One region of the Allobosea sp. NPDC055594 genome, then DNA from elsewhere that is predicted to be linked to it. Evidence: predicted binding sites of a transcription regulator. Region 1 holds the regulator's gene; each other region holds the start of a gene.
The links. Region 1 encodes PhoB, which activates phosphate uptake and scavenging genes when phosphate is short. Its sites were predicted from a motif close to TGTCATNNANCTGTCAT; they were not measured.
Positions count from the first base shown of each region.

Region 2: a site for PhoB is predicted at 7,136-7,152, ahead of ACWGRX_RS03350 (RNA degradosome polyphosphate kinase). Genes of this name have one in related genera too.
Region 3: a site for PhoB is predicted at 3,665-3,681, ahead of ACWGRX_RS23460 (alpha-D-ribose 1-methylphosphonate 5-triphosphate diphosphatase). Genes of this name have one in related genera too.

Region 1 covers NZ_JBSHIO010000004.1:336,533-346,523, reverse strand. The annotation lists gene pstC (phosphate ABC transporter permease subunit PstC) at 1-654, shown strand, start outside; gene pstA (phosphate ABC transporter permease PstA) at 669-1,559, shown strand; gene pstB (phosphate ABC transporter ATP-binding protein PstB) at 1,584-2,390, shown strand; gene phoU (phosphate signaling complex protein PhoU) at 2,429-3,151, shown strand; gene phoB (phosphate regulon transcriptional regulator PhoB) at 3,181-3,879, shown strand; gene ACWGRX_RS11150 (YnfA family protein) at 3,927-4,274, opposite strand; gene ACWGRX_RS11145 (NUDIX hydrolase) at 4,271-4,711, opposite strand; gene ACWGRX_RS11140 (GcrA family cell cycle regulator) at 4,782-5,336, opposite strand; gene ACWGRX_RS11135 (aspartate aminotransferase family protein) at 5,877-7,097, shown strand; gene argF (ornithine carbamoyltransferase) at 7,100-8,029, shown strand; gene ACWGRX_RS11125 (Hsp33 family molecular chaperone) at 8,029-9,033, shown strand; gene argE (acetylornithine deacetylase) at 9,143-9,991, opposite strand, start outside.
Region 2 covers NZ_JBSHIO010000001.1:715,626-725,616, reverse strand. The annotation lists gene ACWGRX_RS03390 (glutathione S-transferase family protein) at 1-435, opposite strand, end outside; gene ACWGRX_RS03385 (helix-turn-helix transcriptional regulator) at 567-1,304, shown strand; gene purN (phosphoribosylglycinamide formyltransferase) at 1,425-2,048, opposite strand; gene purM (phosphoribosylformylglycinamidine cyclo-ligase) at 2,045-3,115, opposite strand; gene ACWGRX_RS03370 (CDP-alcohol phosphatidyltransferase family protein) at 3,273-3,803, shown strand; gene ACWGRX_RS03365 (AI-2E family transporter) at 3,900-5,009, shown strand; gene ACWGRX_RS03360 (P-loop NTPase family protein) at 4,996-5,691, shown strand; gene ACWGRX_RS03355 (acyl-CoA desaturase) at 5,695-6,939, opposite strand; gene ACWGRX_RS03350 (RNA degradosome polyphosphate kinase) at 7,264-9,480, shown strand; gene ppx (exopolyphosphatase) at 9,497-9,991, shown strand, end outside.
Region 3 covers NZ_JBSHIO010000017.1:31,535-41,525, reverse strand. The annotation lists gene uxuA (mannonate dehydratase) at 1-740, shown strand, start outside; gene ACWGRX_RS23465 (DUF1254 domain-containing protein) at 786-2,222, opposite strand; gene ACWGRX_RS23460 (alpha-D-ribose 1-methylphosphonate 5-triphosphate diphosphatase) at 2,452-3,594, opposite strand; gene ACWGRX_RS23455 (PhnD/SsuA/transferrin family substrate-binding protein) at 3,770-4,639, shown strand; gene ACWGRX_RS23450 (phosphonate ABC transporter ATP-binding protein) at 4,639-5,466, shown strand; gene phnE (phosphonate ABC transporter, permease protein PhnE) at 5,463-6,269, shown strand; gene ACWGRX_RS23440 (HupE/UreJ family protein) at 6,381-6,947, opposite strand; gene ureG (urease accessory protein UreG) at 6,988-7,620, opposite strand; gene ACWGRX_RS23430 (urease accessory protein UreF) at 7,617-8,294, opposite strand; gene ACWGRX_RS23425 (urease accessory protein UreE) at 8,298-9,044, opposite strand; gene ACWGRX_RS23420 (amino acid ABC transporter substrate-binding protein) at 9,454-9,991, shown strand, end outside.

The sequences.
Region 1 (9,991 bases):
GTCTTCCTGACCCAGCTCGCCCCGCCCTGGTTCAAGCGGCCGGTCTCGACCGCGATCGAGCTGCTCGCCGCCGTGCCCTCGATCATCTACGGCATGTGGGGGCTCTTCGTCTTCGTGCCGCTCTTTGCGGCCTATGTGCAGATCCCGCTCTCGAACATCGTCGAGGGCATGCCGATCGTCGGCACCATCCTCTATTCGCGCTCGCCCTCGGGCCTCGGCATCCTGACCGCCGGCATCATCCTGGCGTTCATGATCATCCCGTTCATCGCCTCGATCACCCGCGACATGCTCGAGCAGATCCCCTCGGTGCTGCGCGAGAGCGCCTATGGCATCGGGGCGACGACCTGGGAGGTCGTGCGCTACGTGCTCGTGCCGCAGGCCGGCGTCTCGATCATCGGCGCGGTCATGCTCGGCCTTGGCCGCGCCCTCGGCGAGACCATGGCGGTGACCTTCGTGGTCGGCAATGCCAACCGCCTCTCGGCCTCGGTGATGGATCCGGGCTCGACCATCGCCTCGCGCATCGCCAACGAGTTCAACGAGGCGCTCGGCCTGCAGCTGCACGCGCTGATCGCGCTCGGCTGCATCCTGTTCTTCGTCACCTTCGTTGTCCTGGTCATCGCGCGTATCCTCGTCGCGCGCGTCAAGTCCTTCTGAGGGAAGCGCAACCGATGAACCAGACGCCTCCTGCCGCCCCCGCGATGACCCCGGAAGTGCCCTGGGGCCGCGTCCGCCCGGCGCGCCGCAATGCCGACCGGCTGATGAAGATCATCGCCACGGCGTTCACCCTCGTCGCCATCACCGTGCTGTTCTGGATCCTCGGCATGCTGGTGGTGAAGGGCATCGGCGGGCTTTCGGCCGGCACCTTCACGCAGGTGACGCCCGGCCCCGGTTCCGAGGGCGGCGGCCTTGCCAACGCCATCGTCGGCTCGGCCGTGCTGACCTTCCTCGGCATCGCGCTGGCGACGCCGATCGGCGTGCTCGCCGGGACCTATCTCGCCGAGTATGGCCGGGGCTCGAAGCTCGCCAACCTGATCCGCTTCATCAACGACATCCTGCTCTCGGCGCCTTCGATCCTGATCGGCCTGTTCGTCTACGTCATCCTGGTCGAGCCCTTCCGCGGCTATTCCGGCTGGGCCGGCGGCGTCGCGCTCGGCATCATCGCGATCCCGGTGATCGTGCGCACCACCGAGGACATGCTGCGCCTCGTCCCGGCGCCGCTGCGCGAGGCCGGCTCTGCGCTCGGCGCCCCGCCTTCGGTGGTCATCACCGCGATCACCTGGCGGGCCGCGAAGTCCGGCATGGTCACCGGCATCCTGCTGGCGCTGGCGCGCATCGCCGGCGAGACGGCGCCGCTGCTCTTCACCGCGCTGAACAATAATTTCTGGTTCTCGCCGACCCTCGTCGGCGGCGTCTCCAACCTGCCGGTGACGATCTATCAGTTCGCCTCGGCCCCTTACGAGAACTGGCAGCAGCTCGCCTGGGCCGGTTCGCTGATCATCACCGTCTCGATCCTTTTGCTCTCGCTTATCGCCCGGCGCATCGTGCGCGGCGGCAAGTGAGCACCACGTCCGATCGGAAGGAACATGTCGATGCTCTCGACCCTGGAACTCAGCCCGCAGGTCCTCGACGCCCAGGCGCCGATCCGGATCGCGGTGAAGAACCTCGATTTCTACTATGGCGAGCACAAGGCGCTGAAGAACGTCAATCTCAGCTTCCGTGACCGCCACGTCACCGCGCTGATCGGCCCCTCCGGCTGCGGCAAGTCGACCCTGCTGCGCATCTTCAACCGGATCTACTCGCTCTATCCGGAGCAGCGCGCCACCGGCGAGGTCCTGCTCGACGGCCGCAACGTCATCTCCAACGATGTCGACGTCAACGAGCTGCGCTCGCGCATCGGCATGGTCTTCCAGAAGCCGACGCCCTTCCCGATGTCGATCTACGACAACGTCGCCTTCGGCATCCGCCTCTACGAGAAGCCGCCGAAATCGGAGCTCGACGACCGCGTCGAGGGCGCGCTGCGCCGCTCCGCCCTGTGGGACGAGGTCAAGGACAAGCTGAAGAGCTCCGGCATGGGGCTCTCCGGCGGCCAGCAGCAGCGCCTGTGCATCGCCCGCACCATCGCCCAGAAGCCCGAGGTGATCCTGTTCGACGAGCCGACCTCGGCCCTCGACCCGATCTCGACCGGCAAGATCGAGGACCTGCTGGAGCAGCTGAAGAGCGACTTCACCATCGTCATCGTCACCCACAACATGCAGCAGGCGGCGCGCGTCTCGCAGTACACCGCCTTCATGTATCTCGGCGAGGTCGTCGAGTTCGACGCGACCAACACTATCTTCATGAACCCCAACAAGAAGCAGACGCAGGACTACGTCACCGGCCGCTTCGGCTGAGCCCTGCCGTTCCGCTCGCCCTCGAAGGATTCGCCCCGATGTCCGACCATATCGTCCGCTCCTATGATGCCGACCTCGAAGGACTGCGCCGCAGCCTGGCCGAGATGGGCGGCATGTCCGAGCGCATGCTCGGCGACTCCACCGTGGCGCTGGTGCGCCGCGACACGGCGCTGGCCCAGAAGGTCATCACCGCCGACCAGCGGCTCGACAACCTCCAGCGCGATGTCGAGGAGAAGGCGGTGCTGACCATCGCCCGGCGCCAGCCGCTCGCCAACGACCTGCGCGAGCTGATCTCGGCGATCCGCATCGCCGCCGACATCGAGCGCGTCGGCGACCTCGCCAAGAACATCGCCAAGCGCGCGGTCGCGATCTCCGGCCAGTTCTCGCCGCCGCACCGCGCCGTGGTCGGGCTCGAGCATATGAGCCGCCTGGTCCAGGCGCAGCTCAAGGACGTGCTCGACGCCTATGCCGCCAGCAACGAGCAAAAGGCGATGGAGGTCTGGCGCCGCGACGACGAGATCGACGCGCTCTACACCTCGCTCTTCCGCGAGCTCCTGACCTATATGATGGAAGATCCGCGCAACATCACCTTCTGCACGCATCTTCTGTTCTGCGCCAAGAACGTCGAGCGCATCGGCGATCACACCACCAACATCGCCGAGACGATCCATTACCTGATCACCGGCCAGTCGGTGGAGGAGAGCCGGCCCAAGCTCGACACCACCAACATCCTGGTCGACCTGCCCGCGGCCAATGGCTGAGCGGATGGGCGCCTGAGCGGAGGCTCGACATGCCTGCACGCATCCTGATCGTCGAGGATGAGGAGCCGCTGACCCTGCTGCTCCGCTATAATCTCGAGGCCGAGGGCTTCGAGGTCGACACCGTCGCGCGCGGCGACGATGCCGAGCTGCATTTGCGCGACCATACCCCTGACCTCGTCCTGCTCGACTGGATGCTGCCCGGCCTTTCCGGCATCGAGCTCTGCCGGCGCCTGCGCGCCCGGCGCGACACGGAGCGGGTGCCGATCATCATGCTGACGGCGCGCGGCGAGGAGACCGAGCGGGTGCGCGGCCTCGCCACCGGCGCCGACGACTATGTGGTCAAGCCGTTCTCACTGCCCGAGCTGATCGCCCGCATCCAGGCGCTGCTGCGTCGGGTCAAGCCCGGCCATGTCGTCGGCATGCTGACCGCCGGCGATCTCGAGCTCGACCGGACGACGCGGCGGGTGCGCCGGGCAGGCGCCGAATTGCATCTCGGTCCGACCGAGTTCCGCCTGCTCGAATTCCTGATGCAGGCCCCGGGCCGGGTCTATTCGCGGGCCCAGCTGCTCGACGCCGTCTGGGGCCGCGACGTCTATATCGACGAGCGCACCGTTGACGTCCATGTCGGGCGCCTGCGCAAGGCGATCACCCCCGACGACGCCAAGGACCCGCTACGCACCGTGCGCGGCGCCGGCTACGCCTTCGACGAGACGTTCGCGCGAAGCTGAGCGCCAAGTCTGCCCTCATCCTTCGAGACGCAATCTGCGATCGCTCCTCAGGATGAGGGCTGGAGGTTCGACGCTCCGCGTGGCGCGGCGACGATCACCGCTGCGCCGGCGAGGCAAAGGGCTGCGCCCGTGAGGTCGAAACGGTCCGGCGGCACCTTCTCGACCAGCCACATCCAGCCCAGCGACGCGACGATGTAGACCCCGCCATAGGCGGCGAAGGCCCGGCCGGCGGCGGCGCTGTCGATCAGCGTCAAGAGCCAGGCGAAGAGCGCCAGCGCCAGAAGCCCCGGCAGCAGCCACCAGGCCGATTTGCCGAGCTTGAGCCAGGCCCAGAACGAGAAGCAGCCGGCGATCTCGGCCAGCGCGGCCCCCAGATAGATCGCGAAACTGGTCATGGCGCTGCGGCGAAGCTGGCCGCGAGCCGGGCGAAGACCGGACGGTAGGCTTCCGAGGCGAGCGGCGACAGCTCGCGGGCCTCGGCGAGGTCGAACCAGCGGATCTCGCTGTGCTCGTCATTGCTGATCCGGGCTTCGCCCACCCAGCCGGTCACCGCGAACAGATGCCACAGAGCCGGGGTGACGCCGTCGCTCTCGGTCGTCTCGATGGTGGTCAAGCGCGTGAAGCTGGTCGGCTCGATACCGATCTCCTCCTGCAATTCGCGTCTCAGTGCCTGCTCGATCGTCTCGTCGGGCTCGACATGCCCGCCGATCGTGTCCCAGCAGGACGGTCTGTTGCGGCGATGCGGGGCTCTCAGTCCGAGCAGGATGTCTCCGCCCCGGATCGTCAGGGCGCAGGCATATTCGACGGGCGCGGGACGTTCTGCGGTGCGCATCGGCGTCTCTCCACCAATGGAAAAGCCGGCCCGAGGGCCGGCTTCAATTCTTCTACACAGGGGTGCCGGGTCAGGCGCGCACCTTGCTGCGGTCGCGGCGCCGGTCGGCCGCCGGCTGGTAGGCGATGCGGGCATGATAGCCGCAATAGGGCATGCCGGTCAGCGAGCGGCCGCCGCAGAAGCGGAATTCCGGCGAGGTCGGGTCGCCCATCGGCCAGCGGCACATATATTCGCGCAGGTCCATGATGGTGACGCGCTCGGAGAACGGGATCACCACCTCCTCGGCCGGGGCCGCCGGGACGTGCTCCGCTTCCGGTTCCGCCTCGATCTCCGGGACGAATTGCGGGGCGAGCGCCGTGTTGCCGCGGGTCATGCCGCCGCTCGCGGCGGCAGGGCTCGCCATCGGATGGGCCGGCGGACGCGTCGTCGGCTTGCGCGGGCGCGGCGCGGCCGAGCCGGGATTCTTGGCGCGGCCCGAAAGGCCGAGGCGGTGGACCTTGCCGATGACAGCATTGCGGGTGACGCTGCCGAGTTCGCCGGCGATCTGGCTGGCGCTCAGTCCGTCATTCCAGAGCTTCTTGAGCAGTTCGACGCGTTCGTCGGTCCAGGCTCCAGCTTCGCTCATCGATTTCACCTGTCTTCGTCATGCCTCGCCATAGCCCGGCGACGCATAGGAAAAGATCATGGCGGAATCCGATATCGGCAGCGCCCGTCGAAGAACGGAAACCGCTACGCTCGGAACTGACGATACTGGAGACGCCGCACGAGATGTCGTATCTGACGAGGCCGACCATACAAGATGGCTTGACTCGGCCACAAGAGTCGCCGAATCGGAAATCGTCTTTTCCCCAGACAAAGCTTCGATCCCGCAGTCAGGTGAGTCTATTTGGCAACGCTGCGGCGCCCGGCCGGAATTGACAGTGCCGGACCGCTTTTGCATAGTCTTCTCAATGCGGCCGCCCTTGGGGCGGCGCTTATGTTTTGAGCGATCCGGACTTTCGAGCGATGCGGCTGACGGCGCGACGAGAAAACGGGAAAGGCCTGCGACGATAACGTCGCCGCGGGGTCGCATCGTGCTGGCAGATCGCCGCCGCGCCCCGAACCACCGCTTCACACTCCGGCGCCCAGCGCTTTCCGTTACGTTCCGTCGCGAGGACCTCGCTCCATGAGCTCCGCTTCCGTTTCCGCCAATGCCTCCGTTCTGCTGCCGACCTATGCGCGCGCACCCGTCGCCTTCGAGCGCGGCGAAGGTGCCTGGGCGATCACCGCCGATGGCCAGCGCTATCTCGATTTCGGCGCCGGCATCGCCGTCAACGCGCTCGGCCACGCCCATCCGCATCTGGTCAAGGCGCTGACCGAGCAGGCCCAGCGCATCTGGCATACCTCCAATCTCTACGCGATGCCGGACGGCGAGAAGCTCGCCCGCCGGCTCTGCGAGGCGACCTTCGCCGAGCGCGTCTTCTTCACCAATTCGGGCGCCGAGGCGAACGAATGCGCGATCAAGATGGCGCGCAAGTACCATGCGGCGCAGGGCCATCCCGAGCGCTACCGCATCGTCACTTTCGAGGGCGCCTTCCACGGCCGCACGCTGGCGACCATCGCTGCCGGCGGCCAGCAGAAATACATCGACGGCTTCGGCCCGAAGGTCGACGGCTTCGATCAGGTGCCCTTCGACGACGAGGCGGCGCTGCGCGCGGCGATCACGCCGGAGACCGCGGCGCTGATGATCGAGCCGATCCAGGGCGAGGGCGGCCTGCGCTCGGTGCCGATGCGCTTCCTCAAGCTGCTGCGCCAGCTCTGCGACGAGCACGGCCTGCTCCTGATCTTCGACGAGATCCAGACCGGCGTCGGCCGTACCGGCAAGTTCTTCGCCTATGAGCACAACGGCGTCGCGCCCGACATCATGTCGATCGCCAAGGGCATCGGCGGTGGCTTTCCGATGGGCGCCTGCCTTGCCACCGAGGCGGCGGCGGCCGGCATGGTGCTCGGCACGCATGGCACCACCTTCGGCGGCAATCCGCTGGCCATGGCGGTCGGCAACGCCGTGCTCGACGTCATTCTCGAGCCCGGCTTCATCGAGCACGTCGCCCAGATCAGCCTGCGGCTGAAGCAGTCGCTCGCCGAGCTCAAGGACAAGCATCCCGACGTGATCGAGGAGATCCGCGGCCAGGGCCTGATGCTCGGCCTCAAGCTGCGCACCCCGAACACCGATTTTGTCGCCGAGGCGCGCGCCGCCGGCCTGCTCGTCGTCGCCGCCGGCGACAATGTCGTGCGCCTGTTGCCGCCGCTGATCATCGGCGATGCCGAGGTCGGCGAGGCGCTCGCGCGGCTCGACAAGGCGGCCGGCGCCGTCGAGGCGACGCTGGCCCGGCCGGCGGCGGAATGAGTATGGGGACTCCAGTGCGTCACTTCCTCGACCTGTCCGATTTCTCCAGCGAGCAGCTGCAGGCGATCCTGCGCGCCGGCAACGAGATCAAGGCGCGGCGCCGCACCCCGGCCGCTGCGGGCGATCGCCTGCTCGAGGGCAAGGTCATCGCCATGATCTTCGAGCAGCCCTCGCTGCGCACCCGCGTCTCCTTCGATGTCGGCATCCGCGAGCTCGGCGGCTCGCCGATGATGGTGACCGGCCAGGAGATCGAGCTCGGCGAGCGCGAGACCATCGCCGACACGGCGCGGGTGCTCTCGCGCTATGTCGACGCGATCATGATCCGCATGCTCGACCATGATTCCGTGGTCGAAATGGCGAAATACGCGACCGTCCCGGTGATCAACGGCCTGACCAAGCGCCAGCATCCCTGTCAGGTCATGGCCGACGTCATGACCTTCGAGGAGCGCAAGGGGCCGATCAAGGGCAAGCGCATCGCCTGGACCGGCGACACCAACAATGTCCTGACCTCCTGGGTGCACGCCGCCGGCCGGCTCGATTTCGAGCTCGCCATCGCGACGCCCGAGGAACTGGCGCCGCCGCCCGCGCTGATCGACTGGGCCCGCAAGCAGGGCGCCAAGCTCTCCCTGACCAACCGACCCGAGGCCGCCGTCGAAGGCGCTGATTGCGTCATCACCGATTGCTGGGTCTCGATGGGCGACGAGGAAGGCACGCGCCACAACCTGTTGCGTCCCTATCAGGTCGACGAGCGCCTGCTCGGCCGCGCCGGGAAGGATGCGATCTTCATGCATTGCCTGCCGGCATCGCGCGGCGAGGAAGTCACAGACGCGGTGATGGACGGTCCGCAATCGGCAGTGTTCGACGAGGCCGAGAATCGGCTGCATGCCCAGAAGGGCATTCTGGCCTGGTGCTTCGGCGCGGTGGCGACGTGATGGCCGAGAACGCTGCCGTCGGTGCTGCGGCGCCGGACGACCGGGTTCTGCCCTATGCGGTGCCGGCGCTCGACATCCGTGGCCGTGTCGTCAGGCTCGGGCTCTCGCTCGACCAGATCCTCGACCGCCATCGCTATCCCGAGCCCGTCGCGCGGGTGCTCGGCGAGGCTGCGGCGCTGACCGTGATGCTCGGCACGACCCTGAAATCGGAGGGGCGTTTCCAGCTCCAGACCAAGAGCGACGGGCCGATCTCGATGCTGGTCGTCGACTTCAACGCGCCGGACAGCTATCGCGCCATGGCGCATTACGATGCCGACCGGCTGGCGCAGGCGATCGATGCCGGAGCCGTTTCGACCGGCGAGCTGCTTGGCCGCGGCCATCTCGCCATGACCGTCGACCAGGGCTCGGAAGCGACGCGCTATCAGGGCGTCGTCGCGCTCGACGGCCAGAGCCTGGAAGAGGCGGGCCACCAGTATTTCCGCCAGTCCGAGCAGATTCCGACCCGGATCCGGCTCGGCGTCGGCTCGGTCCTGACCGGCGGCGGACTCGCCTGGCGTGCCGGCGGGCTGATCGTTCAGTTCATGCCGAACTCGCCGGACCGGATGCGCGCCGCCGAGCTCTCGCCCGGCGATGCGCCGGAGGGGCACGAGATCCTGGCGGGCGGCGATCATGACGGCATTGCCGACGATGCCTGGGCCGAGACGCGTTCGCTGGTCGGCACGATCGAGGACCATGAGCTGCTCGACCCGACGCTGGAGAGCGAGCGGCTGCTCTACCGGCTATTCCACGAGCGCGGCGCCCATGTCTTCGAGCCGATTCCGGTGCGTGACGCCTGCCGCTGCTCGCGCGAGCGCGTGCTCGGCATGCTCAGAGGCTTCCCGCTCGAGGACCGCAAGGCGATGATCGCCGATGACGGCTCGCTGGTCGTCACCTGCGAGTTCTGCTCGCGACGCTACGGCTTCGACCCGGCCGAGGTCGAGGCGGAGATCGCGGCGGGACAATAGAAAGCGTCATGCTCGCCCTCGTGGCGAGCAGCCACGCCTTGAACGCCGTATTCGATCAGTGAAGCAAAGACGAGGATGGTCGGGGCAAGCCCGACCATGACGGCATCGCTTACGCCCGGCACTGCTCCATCAGCCGGCGCATGAAGGCCTCGCCGGCCGAGAATTGCTCCAGCGTGATGTACTCGTCCGGCTGATGCGCCTGGTCGATCGAGCCGGGCCCGCAGACCACGGTCGGCAGGCCGGCGCGCTGGAAATGCCCGGCCTCGGTGGCATAGGCGACGGCGATCGTGCTGTTGCGGCCGGCGAGCCGCATCGCCAGCGTCTCGGCTTCCGAGCCGGGATCGGGCGCGAGGCCGGGGACGTCCGAGCTCATCACCGTCTCGATCGCAGCGCTCGGCGCGGTCTTCCGCATCCGGGCGAGCACCTCCTGCGACAGGGCGGCGAAGCGCGCCGGCACCGCCTCCGGATCGGAGCCGGGCAGGGTGCGGACTTCCCAGGACAGATCGCAGCGATCGGCCAGGATGTTGCGGGCGATGCCGCCCTGGAACTTGCCGACATGGATCGTGTCATAGGGCGGATCGAAGCGGCCGCTCTCGTCGATCTGCGTCTCGCGCTCATCGGCGAGGCGCACCAGTTCGGCCGCCAGCCGCGTGCCGGCATGCACGGCGCTGGCGCCGAGATGCGGCTTGGACGAATGCGCGGCGAAGCCGGTGATCCCGGTGAAGAAGGTGCGGATGCCCTTATGCGCATCGGCGATGTCGAGCGAGGTCGGCTCGCCGACGAGGACGGCGCGCGGCCGCGGCAGGCTCTTGCCCATCTCCGCGATGCCGTCGACGACGCCGAGGCAGGTGACCTCCTCGTCATAGGAGAAGAACAGGTGGATCGGCGTCTTGAGCCCGGCCGCCAGGAAGTCCGGTACCAGTGCGAGCGCCAGCGCGACAAAACCCTTCATGTCGAC
Region 2 (9,991 bases), on a different contig from region 1:
GTCGCGGCGAACCTGGCGCTTGACCATGGCGATGACCAGCGGGCGCAGGGGCGTCGGCACGGCACTGAAGAAGTGGCGCGGTCCGCGGTCGAAATTCGCGGCGTCGGCCCAGCGTTCCTGGACGATATGCCAGTAGAGGTGGTCCTCCAGCATCTTCTCGACCGCCCAGGCGAGGCCACGCTGCTCGGCGCTGAGCCCGTGATCGAAATCGATGCCGTGCTTGCGCTCGAGATGCAGCCGGATGAAGCTGGTGTCGGGGATGATCTCGCCCTCGTCGACCAGCACCGGAAACTTGCCCTTCGGCGCCTTGCGCAGATTGCCGCGGACCCGACGATAGGGCAGCCTCGACATCTCCATCAGGATGATGGCCTTGGTACAGAACGGGCTGGGATCAGGCAGGCCGAAGCCGGGCCCAAAGACGTGCAGTTCCAGCATGAAATCTCCTCGAAACAGCGCTGCCCCGGCTCGGCCGGCCACCATACTGCTGCCACGCTGCTGACAATGATTGTCAGGGCATCTGCGGCAGAGTGACGCTAATCCATCTTTCCCGAAGCGGAAGCCCCGTCATGCAACGCGCTGAACGTTTGCTCGATCTGATCCAGGGGCTGCGCCGTCGCCGCCGCCCCGTCACCGCCGAGACGCTCGCCTCCGAGCTCGATGTCTCCGTGCGCACCGTCTATCGCGACATCGCCGCGCTGCTGCGCCAGGGCGTCCCGGTGCGCGGCGAGGCCGGCATCGGCTATGTCCTCGATGCCGGCTTCGACCTGCCGCCGCTGATGTTCTCGCCCGACGAGATCGAGGCCGTACTGGTCGGCATGCGCTGGCTCTCCGAGCGCGCCGACCCGACGCTGGCGCGCGCCGCCGAGGATGTCGTCTCGAAGGTCGCGGCGGTACTGCCGGCGCATCTGCGCCCGATCCTGCTCGATGGGGCGCTGTTCGCGCCGGCCTATTGCAAGGACATGGTCGTCGATCAGGTGGATGTCGCGGCCGTCCGCGCCGCGATCCGCAATGGCCGCAAGCTCGAGATCAGCTATCGCGACGAGGCCGGCAATCCGTCGAGCCGGGTGATCTGGCCGATCGGCCTGACCTTCTTCGAACGCGTGCGCATGGTCATCGCCTGGTGCGAGCTCCGGCAGGCCTTCCGCCATTTCCGCACCGACCGCATCGCCGAGCTGACGGCGCGCGAGGAGCGCTATCCGGCGAGACGGGCCGACCTGTTCCGCCGCTGGCAGAAGGAGGAGCAGGAAGTCGCGGCGCGGCGCGCGCTGGAGCAACAGGCCGCGATGGTGGCGAGCGTTCAGTAGCAGCGGGGAGCGCGTCATGCTCGGGCTCGACCCGAGCATCTCAGGGCGGAGGAGGCTCCGGCCCGTGCTGTCTCGTCGTGAGGCTCTCGAGCCTGCGCCTCGCCCGCGAATGACGGCCGGCTAGCTGTTGGCCGGCGTCTCATCTTCCAGCTTCGCCGCGCCCGACGCCACAAGCGCCAGCGCCCGCGGATAGAGGACGTGCTCCTGCTCCAGCACCCGCGCCGACAGGCTCGCCTCGTCGTCGCCGGGCAGTACCGGGACTTTCGCCTGCAGGATGGTCGGGCCGGCGTCGAGCTCGGGCACGACGAAATGCACGGTGCAGCCATGTTCGCTGACACCGGCCTCCAGCGCCCGGGCATGGGTATGCGTGCCGCGGAAGTCCGGCAGCAGGGAAGGATGGATGTTGACCAGCCGCCCCTGCCAGCGCGTCACGAACCAGGGCGTCAGCACGCGCATGAAGCCGGCGAGCGCGACGAGTTCGATCTGGTTGACGCGCAAGACCTCGTCGAGCTTGCGTTCGAAGGCCTCGCGGTCCTTTCCAAAGGGGCGATGGTCGACGGATGCCGTGGCGATGCCGGCCTGCCGAGCGCGCTCGAGCCCGCCAGCCTCCGGCAGGTTGGCCGCGACCAGTACGATCTCGGCCGGGAAATCGGCCGCCTGCGCCGCCTCGATCAGGGCGACCATGTTCGAGCCGCGGCCCGAGATCAGGATCGCGGTGCGGACCCGCCGCGGCGTCGTGCTCACAGGCTGAGCTTCCCGCGATAGGCGACCTGGCCCTCGCTGCCGGCCGGCGTGACCTCGCCGAGCCGGACCGGCGCTTCGCCGGCCTCGCGCAGCGCGGCGACGACCGCATCCGCCTCGGCCGCCGAGGCGACCACGATCATGCCGATGCCGCAATTGAAGGTGCGCAGCATCTCGCGCTCGGCGACGCCGCCGACCTTGGCGAGCCAGCCGAAGACGGCCGGCACCGGGATCGCGGACAGATCGAGCGAGACGCCGAGATCGTCGGGCAGGACGCGCGGGATGTTGTCGGGGAAGCCGCCGCCGGTGATGTGCGCCAGCGCCTTGATGCCGGGCGCCGCCTTCAGCGCCTGCAGCAGCGGCTTCACATAGATCCGGGTCGGCGTCAGCAGCGCCTCGGCCAGCGTCAGTTCGGGAGCGAAGGGGGCGGGCGCCTCCCAGGCGAGGCCGGAGAGCGCGACGATGCGCCGGACCAGCGAGAAGCCGTTGGAGTGGACGCCGGAGGAGGGCAGGCCGAGCACCACGTCGCCTGCCACCAGGTCGGCGCGGGGCAGCAGTGAGCCGCGCTCGGCGGCGCCGACGGCAAAGCCGGCGAGGTCGTAATCCTTGTCGGCATACATGCCCGGCATCTCGGCGGTCTCGCCGCCGATCAGGGCGCAGCCGGCCTGGCGGCAGCCTTCGGCGATGCCGCGCACGATCTCGACGCCGGCCTGCGGGTCGAGCTTGCCGGTGGCGTAGTAGTCTAGGAACAGCAGCGGCTCGGCGCCCTGCACGACGAGGTCGTTGACGCACATCGCGACGAGGTCGATGCCGATCGTCGAATGCCGGCCGCTTTCGATCGCGATCTTCACCTTGGTGCCGACGCCGTCATTGGCCGCGACCAGGATCGGGTCGCTGAAGCCCGCCGCCTTCAGGTCGAACAGGCCGCCGAAACCGCCAATCTCGGCATCCGCGCCCGGACGCCGGGTCGAACGCACCAGAGGCTTGATCGCATCGACCATGGCATTGCCGGCGTCGATGTCGACGCCCGCCTGCGCATAGGTCAGCCCGTTGCCGCCTGTCTTGGTCATGAAACCGCGCTCCTTGCTGTGCGGGGAGCGATAGGCAAGGGCGGCCCCGCTGGCAAGCCGGCAGCGCCTCTTCCGCGAAAGCGTTTCGCAGTTGTCCCGCACATGCATTAGCCTTCAGTCGTAGTTCCGCTCGAGAACTTGGCGACGAGCCCTGGCGATGACGCTTCCGAACCTGATCACCATCGGTCGTCTGATCCTCGTCCCCCTCGTGATCGTGATGATCATCAACGAACGCTGGCTGGCCGCCTTCCTGCTGTTCGTCGCGGCCGGGATCTCCGATGCGATCGACGGCTTCATCGCCAAGCGCTTCGACATGGGAAGCGAGCTCGGCGCCTATCTGGATCCGGTCGCCGACAAGGCGCTGATCGTCTCGATCTACATCACCCTCGCCATGGTCGGCGCCATACCGGCGTGGCTCGTCATCCTGGTCGTCTCGCGCGACATCATGATCGTCACCGCCGTGATCCTCTCCTGGCTGATGGAGAGGCCGCTCGAGATCGCCCCCTTCGCCGTCAGCAAGCTCAACACGGCGGCGCAGCCCAGCTTCGCCGCGCTGATGCTGGGTTCGCGCGCCTTCGGGCTCGATCTCGGCCCTGCGATCCCGGTCGCGCAGCTCACCGTCGCGCTCTTGACGGTCGGTTCCATGGCGGCCTACCTCGCCTTCTGGCTGCGCCATATGGCGGCCTGAGCTTGGAACCTTGCCGGTACACTCCTATTCTCTAGGGGCCCCGGCCGGCCCACCGGGCCCTGCGGACAATGCGTAACGGCGAGTTCAGGACAGCGGATGAGTCTTCAGCGTCAACTCGCCTTCTGGGCTCTCACCCTTGCGGCCTTCGTGCTGGCGCTCTTGCTGTTGCGCGACGTGCTCTTGCCGTTCATCGCGGCGCTGGCACTGGCCTATCTGCTCGATCCGCTGGCGGACAGGCTGGAGCGGCTCGGCATGCGCCGCCTGACCGCGACCATCGTCATCCTCTGCGTCTTCCTGCTGTTCTTCATAATGACGCTGGTGCTGCTGCTGCCATTGCTGAGTCAGCAGCTCGCCGGCCTCGTCGCGCGCCTGCCTGAAGTCGCCGCCAAGCTGCAGGCGCTGGTCATGGAGCGTGGCGCGCCGCTGCTCGAGCGCTTCGGCGGGACCAAGCTCGCCGAGGATGCCCAGAGCCAGCTCGGCAATTTCGTCGGCGAGGCGACCAAATGGGTCGGCGGGCTCCTGCAATCGCTCTGGTCGGGCGGGACCGCGATCATCGGTGTCTTCTCGCTGCTGGTGCTGACGCCGGTCATCGCCTTCTACCTGCTCGCCGATTGGGACCGCATGGTCGAGACCGTCGATGGCTGGCTGCCACGCGATCATCGCGACATGATCCGCGGCCTGCTGCACGAGATGGACACCGCCATCGCCGGCTTCCTGCGCGGGCAGGCGCTGGTCTGCGTACTGCTCGGGCTGTTCTATGCGGTCGGTCTCTCGCTGCTCGGCGTCAATTTCGGCGCCCTGATCGGCATCATCTCCGGCTTCCTCTCCTTCATCCCCTATGTCGGCTCGCTGACCGGGCTCGTGCTGTCGGTCGGCGTCGCGATCGTGCAGTTCTGGCCGGATTGGACGATGCCGCTGGCGACGCTCGCGGTCTTCGCTGCCGGCCAGTTCTTCGAGGGCAACATCCTCCAGCCCAAGCTGGTCGGCGACTCCATCGGCGTGCATCCGGTCTGGCTGATGTTCGCGCTGCTCGCCTTCGGTTCGCTGTTCGGTTTCGTCGGGCTCCTGCTGGCGGTTCCGCTGGCGGCCGTCATCGGCGTGCTGATGCGCTTTGTGCTGCGTCAGTATCTGGCCAGCGATCTCTATCGCGGCCGGCCCGATCAGAAGCTCGTCACCACCGGTTCGGACAATCATGCCGGGAACTGAGCCGCGCCGGCCGCGCCAGCTCGCTTTCGACCTGCCGGTCGACAGCCGGCACGGCGTCGAGGATTTTCTCGTCGGCCCGTCCAATGAGCAGGCCTATGGGCTGGTCGAGAGCTGGCCGGCCTGGCCGGATGCCTGGCTGCGTCTCATCGGGCCGGAGGGTTCGGGCAAGACCCATCTTGCCGCGATCTGGGCGGCACGCGCCCATGCCTGGACGCTGCAGGCCAGCGAAATCGACGAGAGCAAGGTGCCGCACCTGGCTTCCGGCGGGGCGCTGGTCATCGAGGATTGCGATGCCGGCCGGCTCGACGAGCGCGCACTCTTCCACCTGCTCAACGCCGTCAAGGCGCGCGGTGGCTTCGCCCTGCTGACGGCGCGGACGGCCCCGGATCAATGGGGGCTGAGCGTGCCGGACCTGCTCTCGCGCCTGCGGCTCGCGCCGGCAGCAGAGATCGCGGCGCCCGATGACGCTTTGCTGCGGGCGCTGTTGGTCAAGCTCTTCGTCGACCGGCAGCTGACCGTCGACACCGGCACGATCGAGGCGCTGGTGCTGCGCATGGAGCGCTCCTTCGCCGCGGCGCGGGATCTGGTCGACGCCATCGACCGGCTCTCGCTGGAGCGCGGCCGCCGCGTCACCCGCGCCATGGCGAGCGAGGTCGCGGCCAGCCTGTTCGACGCCGAATAGGCCTCAGGCCTTGGCGGCAGCCGGGGTCGCCACCAGCCGGGCATGGATCGCCTCGACCAGCATGTCGTGAGCACGCGCCGCGATGGCGTCGAGCGACGGCGTCTTGACGAACATTGCCGCCGCCTTCTCCGTCAGCTCCTCGCGGCTCGGCAGCGCCGGCACATGCCAGTGCGCCATAGCCTCATGGGCCTGGGCCTGGATCGCGGAGAGCCGCTCGCCGGCACGGGCCTGCATGGTCGCGAGCGCCTCGCGCAGCTCCGGCAGCGTCAGCGTCGGCAGGTGCAATTCCGGCAAATGCAGTCCGGGTAGTGCCGGCGTGCCGGCATAGGCCTCGCGCAGGCCCTGCACGATGCGGTCGACCGGCACGGAGGCTGCAAGGCGCTCGGCCGAACGCTCGATCACGCGCGGCGGCAGGGCCTGCGAGCGGTCGACCACGGCCTGGGGCGGCGCCTTCAGGTCCCAGACCAGGCGCAGCTTCGACAGGCCGAGGATCAGGTAATAGGTCGGGTCCCACTGCCACCAGCGAAAGCCCTGGCGCACGCTGTACTGATAGGCATGGTGGTTGTTGTGCCAGCCTTCGCCCATGGTGATGATCGCCAGCCACCAATTGTTCCGGCTCTCGTCTCCGGTGACATAGTGCTTGTCGCCATGCACATGCGCCAGCGAGTTGATGCAGAAGGTGCCGTGATAGACCAGCACGGTCGAGATGAAGAAGCCGACGAACAGGCCGGACCAGCCATCGATGGCGAAGCAGGCGAGGGCGAGCAGGATCGCCGGCGCGAGCTCGAAACGGTGCAGCAGCCGAAGCTCGGGAAACCGGGTCAGGTCGGTGACGGTGGAAGCGTCGAACTCGTGATGCTGGCGGCTGAAGATCCAGCCGACATGCGAATAGAAGAAGGAACTCTGCACCGGCGAGTGCACGTCGTGCTCGGTGTCGGCGAAGCGGTGATGGTGCCGGTGCTTCGAGGCCCACCAGATCACGCTCTTCTGCGCCGTCGACTGCGCGAGGAAGGCGAGGACGAACTGGCCGATGCGGCTGGTCTTGTAGGAGCGATGCGAGAAGTAGCGGTGATAGCCTGCCGTGACCGCGAACATGCGCAGCCAGTAGAGTCCGAAGCAGAGCCAGAGCGAGGTCGCGGTCACGCCGCTCCAGAACGCGCCGAGGCCGGCCAGATGCGCCAGGGCAAAGGGTATGGCCGAGGGGTAGACGATGTCGTCATGGTCGGCGGCGGCGGAGGGTTCTGACAAGATCGTTCTCTGGAAATATCTGGCGCGGCATGCGGGATTCGCATGCGACCAAAACAGGAGAGCGGGGGTGAGCGCAAGGTTCCCGAGCCGTTCGGGCGGCAATTGCGGCAGCGGGCCGCACGGCATGCGCAACCGTCATGAGACGGCGTTGCGAGCGGGGTCGTCGCGAGCCCTGCTCATGCCGCTGGGCCTCGAATGTCATCGAAGCGTTACGCTAGGATGCCTTGAGGATGAGTGGGCCGATGGTCGGCCGACGGCAAACCGACACAGATGACAGCTACAGGATCGGCAGTGACACGAGTGGCAGCGGCGAAGGCGAGGCGAATGAACCAGGATCTGGCCGAGGCGGCGGCTTCGCGGGCAGCGACGCCGGTACCGGAGATTACGGCACTTACCGTCGATCATGAGCTGCGCCGGTCGCCGCAGCGCTTCATGAATCGTGAATTGTCCTGGTTGCAGTTCAACCGCCGCGTGATGGAGGAGGCCTCCAATCGCAATCATCCGCTGCTCGAACAGCTGCGCTTCCTCTCGATCTCGGCGAACAATCTCGACGAGTTCTTCATGGTCCGGGTCTCCGGCCTGCGTGAGCAGCTCAAGGCCGGCGTGGTCACGCCGAGCCAGGACGGCTTGAGCCCGGCCGAGCAGCTCGTCGCGCTGGGCGCGGCGGTTTCCGACCTGACGCGCGACCAGCAGACCCGCTGGGTCGAGCTCAGGCAGGACCTGCAGGACAACCGTATCCTGTTGCTGAAGGCGGCCGATATCGGCCCGCAGGAGCGAGTCTGGCTCGAGGACCGCTTCCTCCACTACGTCTTCCCCGTGCTGACGCCGCTGGCGATCGACCCGGCCCATCCCTTCCCGTTCATCCCCAATCTCGGCTTCAGCCTGGCGCTGGCGCTCGAGCGCATCAGCGACGGGCGCGCGCTCGACGCGCTGATCCGCGTCCCCGGCAAGATCGACCGCTTCATCGAGGTGCCCGATCTGGCGCGCGAAGGCGTGCAGCGCTTCATCATGCTCGAGGACCTCGTCGCGCTGTTCATCGGCAAGCTCTTCCCCGGCTACGAGGTCAAGGGAACCGGCTCCTTCCGCATCATCCGCGACTCCGATCTCGACATCGAGGAGGAGGCGGAGGACCTGGTCCGCGTCTTCGAGAGCATGCTCAAGCAGCGCCGACGCGGCGTCGTGATCCGCCTCGAACTGCATGCCGACACGCCGGACCATCTGCGCCAGCTGATCGTGCGCGAGCTGCGGGTCGATCCTGACGAGATCGTGATCGTCGACGGCATGATCGGCCTCAACGAGCTTTCGCAGCTCGTCGGCGTCGACCGGCCGGATCTGAAGTTCAAGCCCTATAATGCCCGCTTCCCCGAGCGGATCCGCGAGCATGGCGGCGACTGCTTCGCGGCCATCCGTCAGAAGGACCTGATCGTCCATCACCCTTATGAGAGCTTCGACGTCGTCGTCCAGTTCCTGCAGCAGGCGGCGCGCGATCCCAATGTCGTGGCGATCAAGCAGACGCTCTACCGAACGTCCTCGAACTCGCCGATCGTCCAGGCCCTGGCCGAAGCCGCCGAGGCCGGCAAGTCGGTGACCGCATTGGTCGAGCTCAAGGCCCGTTTCGACGAGGAGGCCAACATCCGCTGGGCGCGCGATCTCGAGCGCGCCGGCGTGCAGGTGGTCTACGGCTTCATCGAGCTCAAGACCCACGCCAAGCTCTCGATGGTGGTGCGCCGCGAGGCCGGGCAGCTCACGACCTACTGCCATATCGCGACCGGCAACTATCACCCGATCACGGCGCGCATCTACACCGACGTCTCCTTCTTCACCGCCGATCCGGTGATGGCGCAGGACGTGGCGCGGATCTTCAATTTCATCACCGGCTATGCCGAGCCGGCCGAGCTCGAGCGCATGGCGGTCTCGCCGGTGAACCTGAAGAAGCGGCTGCTCGACGACATCGCCGAGGAGGTCGCGCATGTGAAGGCCGGCCGCAAGGGCGCGATCTGGGGCAAGTGCAATTCGCTGGTCGATCCCGAGATCATCGACGCGCTCTACGATGCCAGCCAGGCCGGCGTGCAGATCGATTTCGTCGTGCGCGGCATCTGTTGCCTGCGTCCCGGCGTGCCCGGGCTTTCCGAGAACATCCGGGTCAAGTCGATCGTCGGGCGCTTCCTCGAGCATACCCGCGTCTACGCCTTCGGTGCCGGGCACGGCATGCCTTCGCCGCGCGCCAAGCTCTATATCTCCTCGGCCGATCTGATGCCGCGCAACCTCGACCGCCGTGTGGAGGCGCTGACGCCGATCCTCAACCCCACCGTGCACCAGCAGCTGCTCGAGCAGATCATGCTGGCGAATTTTCTCGACAACGAACAGAGCTGGACCATCTTGCCCGATGGCGGCTCGCGACGCATTGTCCCGCCGTCGGCCGAAGAGTCGTTCAACGCCCACAAGTATTTCATGACGAATCCGAGCCTGTCCGGTCGTGGAAAATCACTCTCCAGTTCAAGTCCTCGCAGCCTTTCCCGCCGTTCCGGCAAGAAGGCCTGAGCAGGCACAGGGTCGCTTGAGTCTGGGTGACACCGTCGCGATCATCGATATCGGTTCGAATTCGGTCCGCCTCGTCGTCTATGAGAACCTGTCCCGGGCACCGGGGCAGGTTTTCAACGAGAAGGAGATGGCGGGGCTCGGCCGCCAGGTCGCGACCACCGGCATGCTCGCCGCCGCCGCCGTCGAGAAGGCTCTGGCGGCGCTGGTCCGCTTCCGCATCCTCTGCGAGGCGATGCATGTCGCGCAATTGCGCGTCATCGCCACGGCGGCCGCGCGCTATGCTTCGAACGGCCCGGATTTCATCGCCCGGGCCGAGGCGGCGGTCGGCCAGCCGATCGAGCTGATCTCGGGTGATCGTGAGGCCTATCTCTCGGCGCTCGGCGTCATCTCGGGCTTCGACCGGCCGAACGGCGTGGTCGGCGATCTCGGGGGCGGCTCGCTCGAGCTCGTCGCCGTCGACGGCAGCAGGGTCGGGGAGGGAGTCAGCCTTGCGCTCGGCGGCCTTGCGCTG
Region 3 (9,991 bases), on a different contig from region 1:
ATCCGGCAGAGGTGATGGACAAGGCGAAAGCCTGGTTCGAGCGCTCCTCCGAGGCCGATCGCGCCCGCCTCCTCGCCAACATCATGGCGGGCCTGCCCGGCGCCTATGACCGCTATGACGTGCCGGGGCTGAAGCGCATGCTGGAGCGCTATCGTGGCATGAGCCATGAGCGCCTGCGTGCCAATCTCAAGCGCTTCCTCGAGGCGGTGATCCCGACGGCGGAAGAGGTCGGCATCCGCATGTGCATCCATCCGGACGACCCGCCACGCCCGCTTTTCGGCCTGCCGCGGATCTGCTCGGACGAGGAGGACATCGCCTTCATCCTCGGCGCGGTCGACAGCCCGTCGAACGGGCTCACCCTGTGTTCGGGCTCGCTCGGCGCCAATCCGAAGAACGACGTGCCGGCCATCGCCAGGCGCTTCGCCGACCGGATCTGGTTCGCGCATCTGCGCAATGTCGCCAAGGACCCCGACGGCTCCTTCATGGAGGCCGAACATCTCGGCGGCGACACCGACATGGTGGCGCTGGTCGACGCGCTGATGAGCGAGCAGACCCGCCGCAAGGCCGCCGGCTGGAAGCACTGGCGCATCCCGATGCGGCCCGACCATGGCCATGAACTGCTGGACGACGCCGGCAAGGGCTCGTTCCCGGGCTATCCCGCGGTCGGGCGGCTGCGCGGCCTTGCGGAGTTGCGCGGCGTGATGACAGCGCTCGCCAGCGTGAAGGGCTACGCCGCCTGAGATTGAGCGGCTGCCGGCGCGGGACCGCGCCGGCAGGGTCGCGGCTTACTGCCCGACGACTTGCGGCAGCGTCTGCACGCGCGTGACCGGCGGCGGATTCCATTTACCGGTAAGCGCTTCCGATTTCGGCCCGTAGAGCCGCATCGTCAGGTTGAAGCCGTCCTTCGGCGCCGGAAGCCAGTTGGCTTCCTTGTCCTTGCCGGGGCTCTCATTCTGGAAATAGAGGTCGAGCGAGCCGTCGGCATTGTATCTGAACGGCATCCAGCTGCTCACCGCGAAGCGGTTCAAGACATTGCCGACCTGGAAGCCCTGCGGATCGTAGAGCGTGATCGACCAGAAGGCGTTGACCGGCGGGGCAGCCCCCTTCTCGAAGTGCAGCATGTATTTGTTGGCGCCGTCGAGCGGCCGCCCGGCCTCATCGGCAAGGTTGAGCGGGTAGATCGCATCCTCGGGCAGGTTCGCTCCGAGTCCCTGCTGCGCGACGATGGCGCGCTTGAGATAGTAGTTGCCGTAGACGCCCATCGTGTCGGTGTTCATCGACCAGTTGTTCGTGACGCGGGCGAGCGTCGGCAGTTTCCAGAGCATCAGTCTCTGCCCCGCCTCCGGCGCACCTTCGAGGCCTTTTTTCACCGCGGCCGGCAATGCCGCGAAATCGAAGCTCTGGCCCGGCACGATGCCGATGCGCTTCATCTGCGCGACGATCGGCTGGTCGGTGAGATGTGGCGGGTGGAGCTTCAGCAGTTCGGCGGCATAGGCGAAATACTTGTCCGCCGGCATGCTGTCGGCCTGGGTCTTGGGCGGCGTCTTCATGTCGATGCTCGGGTCGATCTTCGCCTCGACCGGCTTCGGCGCCTTGCCCCAGTCCGACAGGGCCGTGACCTTGTAGCCGGCCTGGATCTTGTGGACGGCGTCATAGTCCGAGGGACCATCCGTCTTCGTCCGCCCGATCACCCAGGTATAGGGCGTCGGCGCGCTGATCCGCGACATCTCGGCTGGCACCGTTCCGGTCCAGCCGGGCGGCGTGACGAGGAAACTGCCGGCCTGCGTGCCGGTAGTGCGCCATCCCGGCGACGCGAACACATCCGACCACATGTCCAGCATCGGCAGGAGATAGAAGCGCCCGCCGGTATCCGGCGCGGAGACGATTTGCGGTTCCTTCGTGAGGTCGAGCCAGGCGATGGAGTAGAGCGTGTCGAAATTGACCCTGACAACCAGCTTCATGTCGGCCGAAGGAAATGACGGCACGTTGACGAACATGTTCATCGGGCCTTTGCCGAATTCCTTGCCGGCCTCGATATTGGTCGATTGCTTGCGCGTGATGTCCATCGTGACCAGTGGATAGAAGTAGATATAGGCATCGACACCGATGGCATGAGCCTCGGCCTCAGTCAGCGCAGGCTGAGCGCTTTGAGCTGAGACGCCCTGGACCAGCGCGGGGGCGAGGAAAAGACCTAGAAAAACTGCAACGATGCTCCTGCTCATATCGCAACTCCCCAATTGCCGGATCGAAACTCCATGTGACTGACGAAAGAGAGATCAATACTTCAGCCAATGCTAATGACCTCGCGTCAGGCGAAAACATTAACATGACTCAGTATTTCGACAATCGCGCCTTGCCGGCGGATACAACGGTAGTTCCGCTACGAAAGCACAAATTCGTTACTTCCGAGGCGAGCGGTGCAGGCAGGAGCCTGCACCTTCGACCTCGCGCTCAGGCGAGGATGCGCTGATCCACCAGATGCACCACCCGCCCGCCGGCAATGGTCGCGACGATGCGCGGCTGCGGCTCGGCTGCGACCAGCACGAGATCGGCGCGCTTGCCGGGTGCGATGACACCGCGATCGAAAAGGCCCAGCGCCTCGGCCGGCCCCTGCGAGACCAGTTTCCAGGCCTCCTCGAAGCTCGCCGCCCCGCGCTCGGCGAGAATGAAGGGCGCGAGCGGCAGCGCCGGATAATAATAGTCGGAGGCGAGGATGGTGCAGAGCCCCTGACGCACCATCTCCTCGGCGGCCGGGCAGCCGGTATGCGAGCCGCCGCGCACGACATTGGGCGCGCCGAAGACGATCGGCTCGCCATGGGCTGCGGCCTCGCGCGTCGTCTCCTCGTCGATCGGGAACTCGGCCACGCTGACGCCGAGGTCGCGGTACCAGCGCCGCATCTGCGGGGTCATATCGTCATGCGAGAGGGCCGGCACACCGGCCGCCCGTGCGGCGGCGGCGAGCCGCGCGATCGAAGCAGGGACCTCGTCGCGGCGGCTATGGACGTTCTCGACCAGCAGCATGAAGTCCTCATGCGAGAGGCCGGTGCGCTCGACCATCTTGCCGGCCTTGTCCGGCCGGCTGCGCGATTTCAGCGTGCCCTCCATATGGTCGTTGAAGGCGAGCAGGCCGACGCGGCCGGCGGCCAGCCAGGCGAGGATCTCCGGCTCGGCATCGAGATTATAGGTCTCGTGGCGGAGGTGAAAACGCGTATCGGCGCCGAGCTCGGGTCCGAGCCGCTCGATCGCCTCGATCAGGCGCCTTGCATTCTCGGCTCCGCGCAGGCCTGGCTCCCAGGACCAGGTGACGCCGTGGAAGGCGGTGGTGATGCCGCTGGCGAGCAGAGCCCGGTCGGCATCACGCAAGGCGAGATCGATGTCGAAGGAAACGCCGGGGCGCGGCATGATATGGCGCTCGAAGGCATCGCCATGGCAGTCGACCAGGCCGGGCAGGACGAGCAGGCCGATGGCATCGAGGCGCAGGGCATTGTCCGGCAGCGCCGTGTCGGACGGGGCGATCACGCCATCGCGCACCCGCAGATCGGCGATTTCGAGGCCGCCGGCCAGCACCCGGCCACCAGAGATCAACAACGCCACCGCATCCACTCCTTGTCTCTGGCGCCGGATCATCCGCGCCACTTCGGGCGAAGGCGCATGCGACCGGCAGATGACAGCCGCATGACGAGACCGGTCACTCAACCGTCGCGCCACTGTCACCGCAACGTCGCACGGGCACTTTAGCGCCGCCTCCGAACCCCGCAGGAGGACGTCCATGCTGAAAAAGCTGGCTTATGCATTCATCGCGGCTGCCGCCGCCTTCGTAACCCCGGCCGCGCAGGCGCAGGAGACGATCCGCTTCGCCGTGACCGATGTCGACGGGCTGGAATCGCTGCAGCGCGAATTCGGCCCGTTCAAGGCCGCCTTCGAGAAGCTCTCCGGGCTGAAGATGCAGTTCTTCGCGGTCTCCGGCCGCACCGCGGCGGTCGAGGCCATGGCCGCCGACCAGATCGATTTCGTGCTGACCGGCCCGGCCGAATATGTGGTCTTCAAGGCGCGCACCGGCGCGGTGCCGGTCGTCGGCTGGCAGCGGCCCGACTATTTCTCGCAGGTCGCCGTGCTCGCGAACGGCCCGATCAAGACGGTCGCCGATCTCAAGGGCAAGACCGTCTCCTTCGGCGAGATCGGCTCGACCTCGCAGCATCTCGGCCCGGCCCAGGCGCTGGCCGATTTCGGGCTCAAGTACAATGTCGACTACAAGCCGATCTTCGTGAAGCGCAATGTCGCGGCCGAAGCGATCAAGCGCGGCGACATCGCGGCGGTCGGCCTCAATCTCGGCCATCTCAACAGCATCCGCAAATCCGATCCGAAGACCGGCTTCACGGTGGTGGCACGCGGCCGCGATCTGCCCAACGACGTGATGATCGCCAGCCCGAAGGTGAAGCCGGAGGTGCTCGCCAAGGTCCGCAAGACCTTCCTCGACAATGGCCAGGAGCTGATGAAGGCCGTGGTCTCCGACACCGACGACAACAAGAAGTTCGCCGGCGGCGTCTTCCTGCCCGAGGTCAAGGACAGCGACTACGACTATGTCCGCTCGATCTACCAGACCATCGGCATCACCGAGTTCAACAAGTTCATCGAGTGATGACAACGCATCTGCAGACGGAACAGACCACGGGCGCGCAAGCGCCCGTGGTCGCCATTTCCGGCCTCGCTAAGAGCTTCGGCACGCGCCGGATCATCGAGCGGCTGGACCTCACCATTCCCCAAGGTGAATCGCTGGCGCTGATCGGCGCCAACGGCACCGGCAAGTCGACGCTGCTGCGCATGATCGTGCGCCTCGCCGAGGCGGATGCCGGCACGATCTCGGTCTTGGGCGACGAGGTCGGAAGCCTGCGCGGAGCCGCGCTGAAGCGCTTCAGGGCGCGGGTCGGCGTCGTCTTCCAGAAGCACAATCTGGTCTCGCGGCTGAGCGCGCTGAGCAATGTCGTGCATGGCGTCCAGTCGCGCCGCTCCGGCCCGCGCACCTGGGCGCAGGCGCTGGCCCCGGCCGAAATCCGGGACGAGGCGATGGAATGCCTTGCCGCCGTCGGGCTCGCGGACAAGGCGATGCAGCGGGCGGATTCGCTTTCCGGCGGCCAGTCGCAGCGCGTCGCGATCGCCCGCATGCTGATGCAACGGCCGCAGATCGTGCTCGCCGACGAGCCCGATGCCAGCCTCGACCCGCGCGCCGGGCGCGAGGTGATGGAACTGCTGTTCCGGCTGACGCGCGACAAGGGGCTCACCCTCGTCTTCGTCTCGCACCACATGGCGCATGCCAGGCGCTTCTCCGACCGTATCGTCGGCCTCGGCAATGGCGGCATCGCGCTCGACCGGCGCGCCCTGCACTGCAACGAAGCCGAGCTTGCCGCCTTCTTCGAGGAGCCGGCCGAGGACGTTCCCGCCGCACAGCCGGCCCTGGTGTTCGCATGAGCCTGCAATCCACCCCACACAGCCTCCATGCCGGCGACCGTTTCGCGCGGCCGAGCGCCGCCGCCTTCATGGGCTGGTTCCTGGCGCTGGCGCTGCTGGTCTGGTCGTTCAGCGGCTCCGAGCTCTCGGCCGAGAAGCTCGTGCGCGGCCTGCCCTATATGGGCAACATCCTGTCGCGGATGTTCCCGCCAGACCTCGCCAGGCTCGACAGCATCCTCGCCTCGCTGGCGACGACCTTCCAGATGGCGGTCTCGGGCTGCGTGCTCGGGCTGATCCTGAGCTTTCCGCTGGCCGTGCTCGCGGCGGAAGGCCTCTCGCCGCATCCCATCATCCGCGCGCTGACCCGCGGGCTGATCGCGCTGTTCCGCACCGTCCCGGACCTGATCTGGGCGCTGTTCTTCGTGATCGCGGTGGGCCTAGGCCCCGCTGCCGGCGTGCTGGCACTGATGATCGACACGATCGGCTATGCCGGGCGCTTCTTCGCCGAGGCGATGGAAGAGACCGACAAGGGCCCGCGCGAGGCGCTTTCGACCATCGGCGCGAGCCGGACCGGGCTGATCTTTTCGGCGGTGGTGCCGAATGCGATGCCGTCCTTCATCGCGACCTCGCTGTTCTGCGTCGAGAAGGCGACCCGGGCCTCGGTCGTGCTCGGGCTGGTCGGCGCCGGCGGCATCGGCGTCGAGCTCAAGGTCGCTTTCGACCTGTTCGACTACGACACTGCGCTGACGATTATCCTGGCGATTTTCGCGCTGGTCGTGGCGGTCGAGCAGATCGGCGGCTATCTCCGGCGCCGGATCATCTGAGGGCTGGGCACATAACTCAAAGCCCTCATCCTGAGGAGGCCTGAAAGGCCGTCTCGAAGGATGAGGATTGAGGGAATTCTCGGCCAGACTCTCTGGACTGGCCGCCGGCCTTCAGCCGGCCAGGATGGCGACGCCCGCGAGGGCGAGCCCGCCGCCCGCGACGCGCGCGAGCACAGGGGCATGCTGCGCCAGCCGCGCCGCGAGGAAAAGGCCGACGCCGTGCAGCGCGGCGGTCGAGATGACGAAGCCGGCGGCATAGGCGAAGCCGCTGGCGTTCTCCGGCAGCTCCGCTCCATGCGCGAAGCCGTGGAAGATCGCGAAGATGCCGCAGGCGAGCGCGCCGGCCGCCAGCGGCGGCGAGGCTTTCAACGCGATGGCGAGCCCGAGGATGACGATCGAAACGGCGATGCCGATTTCGGCGCCGGGCAATTGCCCGCCGGCCATGGCCCAGGCACCGGCCAGCCCCATCGTCGTGACGAAGGCGACGGGATAGGCAATGCGCGCTTTGCCTCCGACGAGCCCGGCCCAGAGACCGACCGCGACCATGGTCAGGACGTGATCGAGCCCGGTCAGCGGGTGCAGCAGCCCATGCGCCAGCCCCTCGACGGAGCCGACGCCGGTATGGGCCAGCGCCGGAGCGACAGCCCCCGTCAGCAGGAGCGTCAATGCCGCGGCCATGCCTCTCGCCGTCGTCCTGCGTGCCATCGCCTCAAATCCCTCAACTCCGCGCCGTGGCCTTCAGCCCTCCGGCGGTCTCGATGAAGTCGACGACCTGATCGACACCCTCCCCCGCCCGCGTATTGGTGAAGGCGAAAGGACGCTTGCCGCGCATGGTCTTCGAATCCCGGTCCATCACTGCAAGATCCGCGCCGACATGCGGGGCGAGATCGGTCTTGTTGATGACGAGGAGGTCGGAGCGGGTGATGCCCGGCCCGCCCTTGCGCGGGATCTTCTCGCCGGCGGCGACGTCGATGACATAGATCGTCAGGTCGGCGAGCTCGGGCGAGAAGGTGGCGGCGAGATTGTCGCCGCCGGATTCGATCAGGATCAGGTCGAGCGCCGGGAACCTGCCGCGCATTTCGGCGACCGCGGCGAGGTTGATCGAGCAATCCTCGCGGATCGCGGTGTGCGGGCAGCCGCCGGTCTCGACGCCCATGATCCGCTCCTCCGGCAGCGCGCCGGAGACGGTGAGGATGCGGGCATCCTCCTTGGTGTAGATGTCGTTGGTGATCGCGGCGATCTCGTAGCGATCGCGCATGCGCTTGCACAGCGCCTCCATCAGCGCGGTCTTGCCGGAGCCGACCGGGCCGCCGATGCCGACCCGCAAAGGGCCATGGGGGGAAGCGCTCATGAGCGGAACAGCCTCGAATACTGGGTTTCGTGACGCAAGGCGGCGAGGTCCGAGCGGAAGGCGCAGCTGCCGAGCGCATCCAGCGCGGCGGCTTCCGCCCTCGCCGCGGCGCTACGCAAGAGCGGGGCCAAGCCGGCCGTGACGCGCTGGCCGTCGGTCTGGCCGACGATGCCGAGCCGGACCGCGGCCGAGACCAGATTGGCGACGAAGGCGAGCGAAAAGGCCTCGAGCGAAGGCAACAGCGGCAGCCCGTGGCCGCTCGCGGCGACGGCGACGGCGACGGGATAGGCGACATCGCCCGGCCAGGCCGCCTTCAGCGCTTCGATCGAAGTGCAGGGCCAGGAAGCGGCGATGGCGGCGACGAAGGCATTGCCCTGCGTCACCGTCTCCAGCCGCCGCTCGGTCGAATTGGCAAGGGCGAGCGCGAGCTCCGCCACCTCCCCCAGTCCCTTTGCATCGCCATCGCCGCTGGCACGCCAGGCGGCGGCGAAGAGGATGAGGTCATTGCGCAGCGAGCCGTGCTCGACGAGCGCGCCGAGCCAGTCCTCCAGGCCTGGCGCGTCGGTGAGGTCGCCGGTCTCGAAGGCCGATTCCAGCCCATGGGAATAGGCGAAGCCGCCGACCGGGAAGGACGGCGACAGCCAGATCATCAGGGGCAGCTGAACCCCGGTCATGGCTCAGTGGTCGTGCTTGTGGCCCTTATGGCCGTGCTCGGCGCCATGATGATGGCCATGATCATGCTTGTGACCATGGTCGTCATGATGGTGGTCATGGCCGCAGCCGCAGGAGGCGCCGTGGGCGTGCTCGTGCTTGTGCTCGCCATGGCTGTGGTCGTGGGCATGCGCCTCGCCATGGCCGGCATGGGAATGGCCATGCCCGTGATCATGATGATGGTCGTGACCGCAGCAGGCAGCACCATGCGCGTGATCATGCCCGTGCGCGTGGTCGTGATGCTCATGGCCGTGATGATCATGGCCGCAGTTGGAATGATCGTGGTCATAGGCGCCGCGCTCGGGCTGGAACGGCCGCTCGACATCGCTCATCGCGCAGCCCTGGCCGCGGACCATCTCGGCCAGCACATGGTCATGCTCGATATAGATCGCGTCGGCGGTGATCTCCGCCGGGGTGTGGCGGTTGCCGATATGCCAGGCGACGCGCATCAGGCGCAGCGGATTCTCGGCCTTGATCTCGATCAGCTTCTGCGCGGCAGCCTTGATCAGGACGAGCGAGCCGTCCTCCAGCTTGACGGCATCGCCATCGTTCAGCGCCGTCGGCTTGTCGAGATCGAGGAGGATGTCCTGCCCGCCATCGCCCTTCAGCGCGACGCGGCGGCGGTTACGGTCCTCATGGTCGAGGGTCAGGGTCTCGACGACCCGGTCCTGCTTGACCGCGGCCTTGCGGACGACGGAAGTGGCGCGCTGCATGTGACTAAACCCGTGGCGTGTTGGATCAAAGGCGATCGACCGATCGCGGTTCCACCACTTCGACCACCGGAGCGAGGCCGACGCAAGTCCCGGGCCGGCTCCGATGAGGCGAGCCGGACGGAACAGGGCGCGCCGCTGCTGGAGCGGCAGCGGAACCGGACCGCCACTCTACTAAAAAACAATTTTAATTCAATATCTTAGCCCTCAATCGTGAGCCGAAACCAGTTAGCCGCATAAATACCGTGGCGCCCGGCGCAGCGATCCTGTTAGATCGGCGGGTTACCACGCCTGCCTGGTCTTTCGATCGGCAAGGACAAGGATAAAAGGGGAAGCCGACATGACCAGGATTTCACTGCCCGCTCTGCGCGGGTTCGCGGGCGCGCTCGCCGGCATCGGCCTGAGCGTCGCCATGGCCGGGGCGGCAGCGGCGCAAACGACGATGGAACGGATCAAGCAGCGCGGCAACCTGATCTGCGGCGCCAGCCATGGCGTGGCCGGCTTCTCGCTGCCGGATGCGCAGGGGCAATGGCGCGGCTTCGACGTCGATATCTGCCGGGCGTTGGCGGCGGTGATCTTCAACGACCAGGAAAAGGCGAAGTACATCTCGCTGGCCTCGAAGGACCGGCTGACGGCGCTGCAGAGCGGCGAGATCGACGTGCTTTCGCGGACCACGACCTGGACCCTCGGCCGCGATGCCGGCTTCGGCCTCAACTTCACGGCGATCAATTATTTCGACGGCCAGGGCTTCCTGGTGCGCAAGAGCACCGGCGTGAAGGAGGTCAAGGCGCTCGACGGTGCCTCGGTCTGCGTCGCCCAGGGCACGACGACCGAGCTCAACCTCGCCGATTATTTCCGCACCCACAACATGAAGTACGAGGTCATCGCCTTTGCCGGGCTGGACGAGACGATCCAGGCCTATGAGGCCGGCCGCTGCGACGCCTACACCA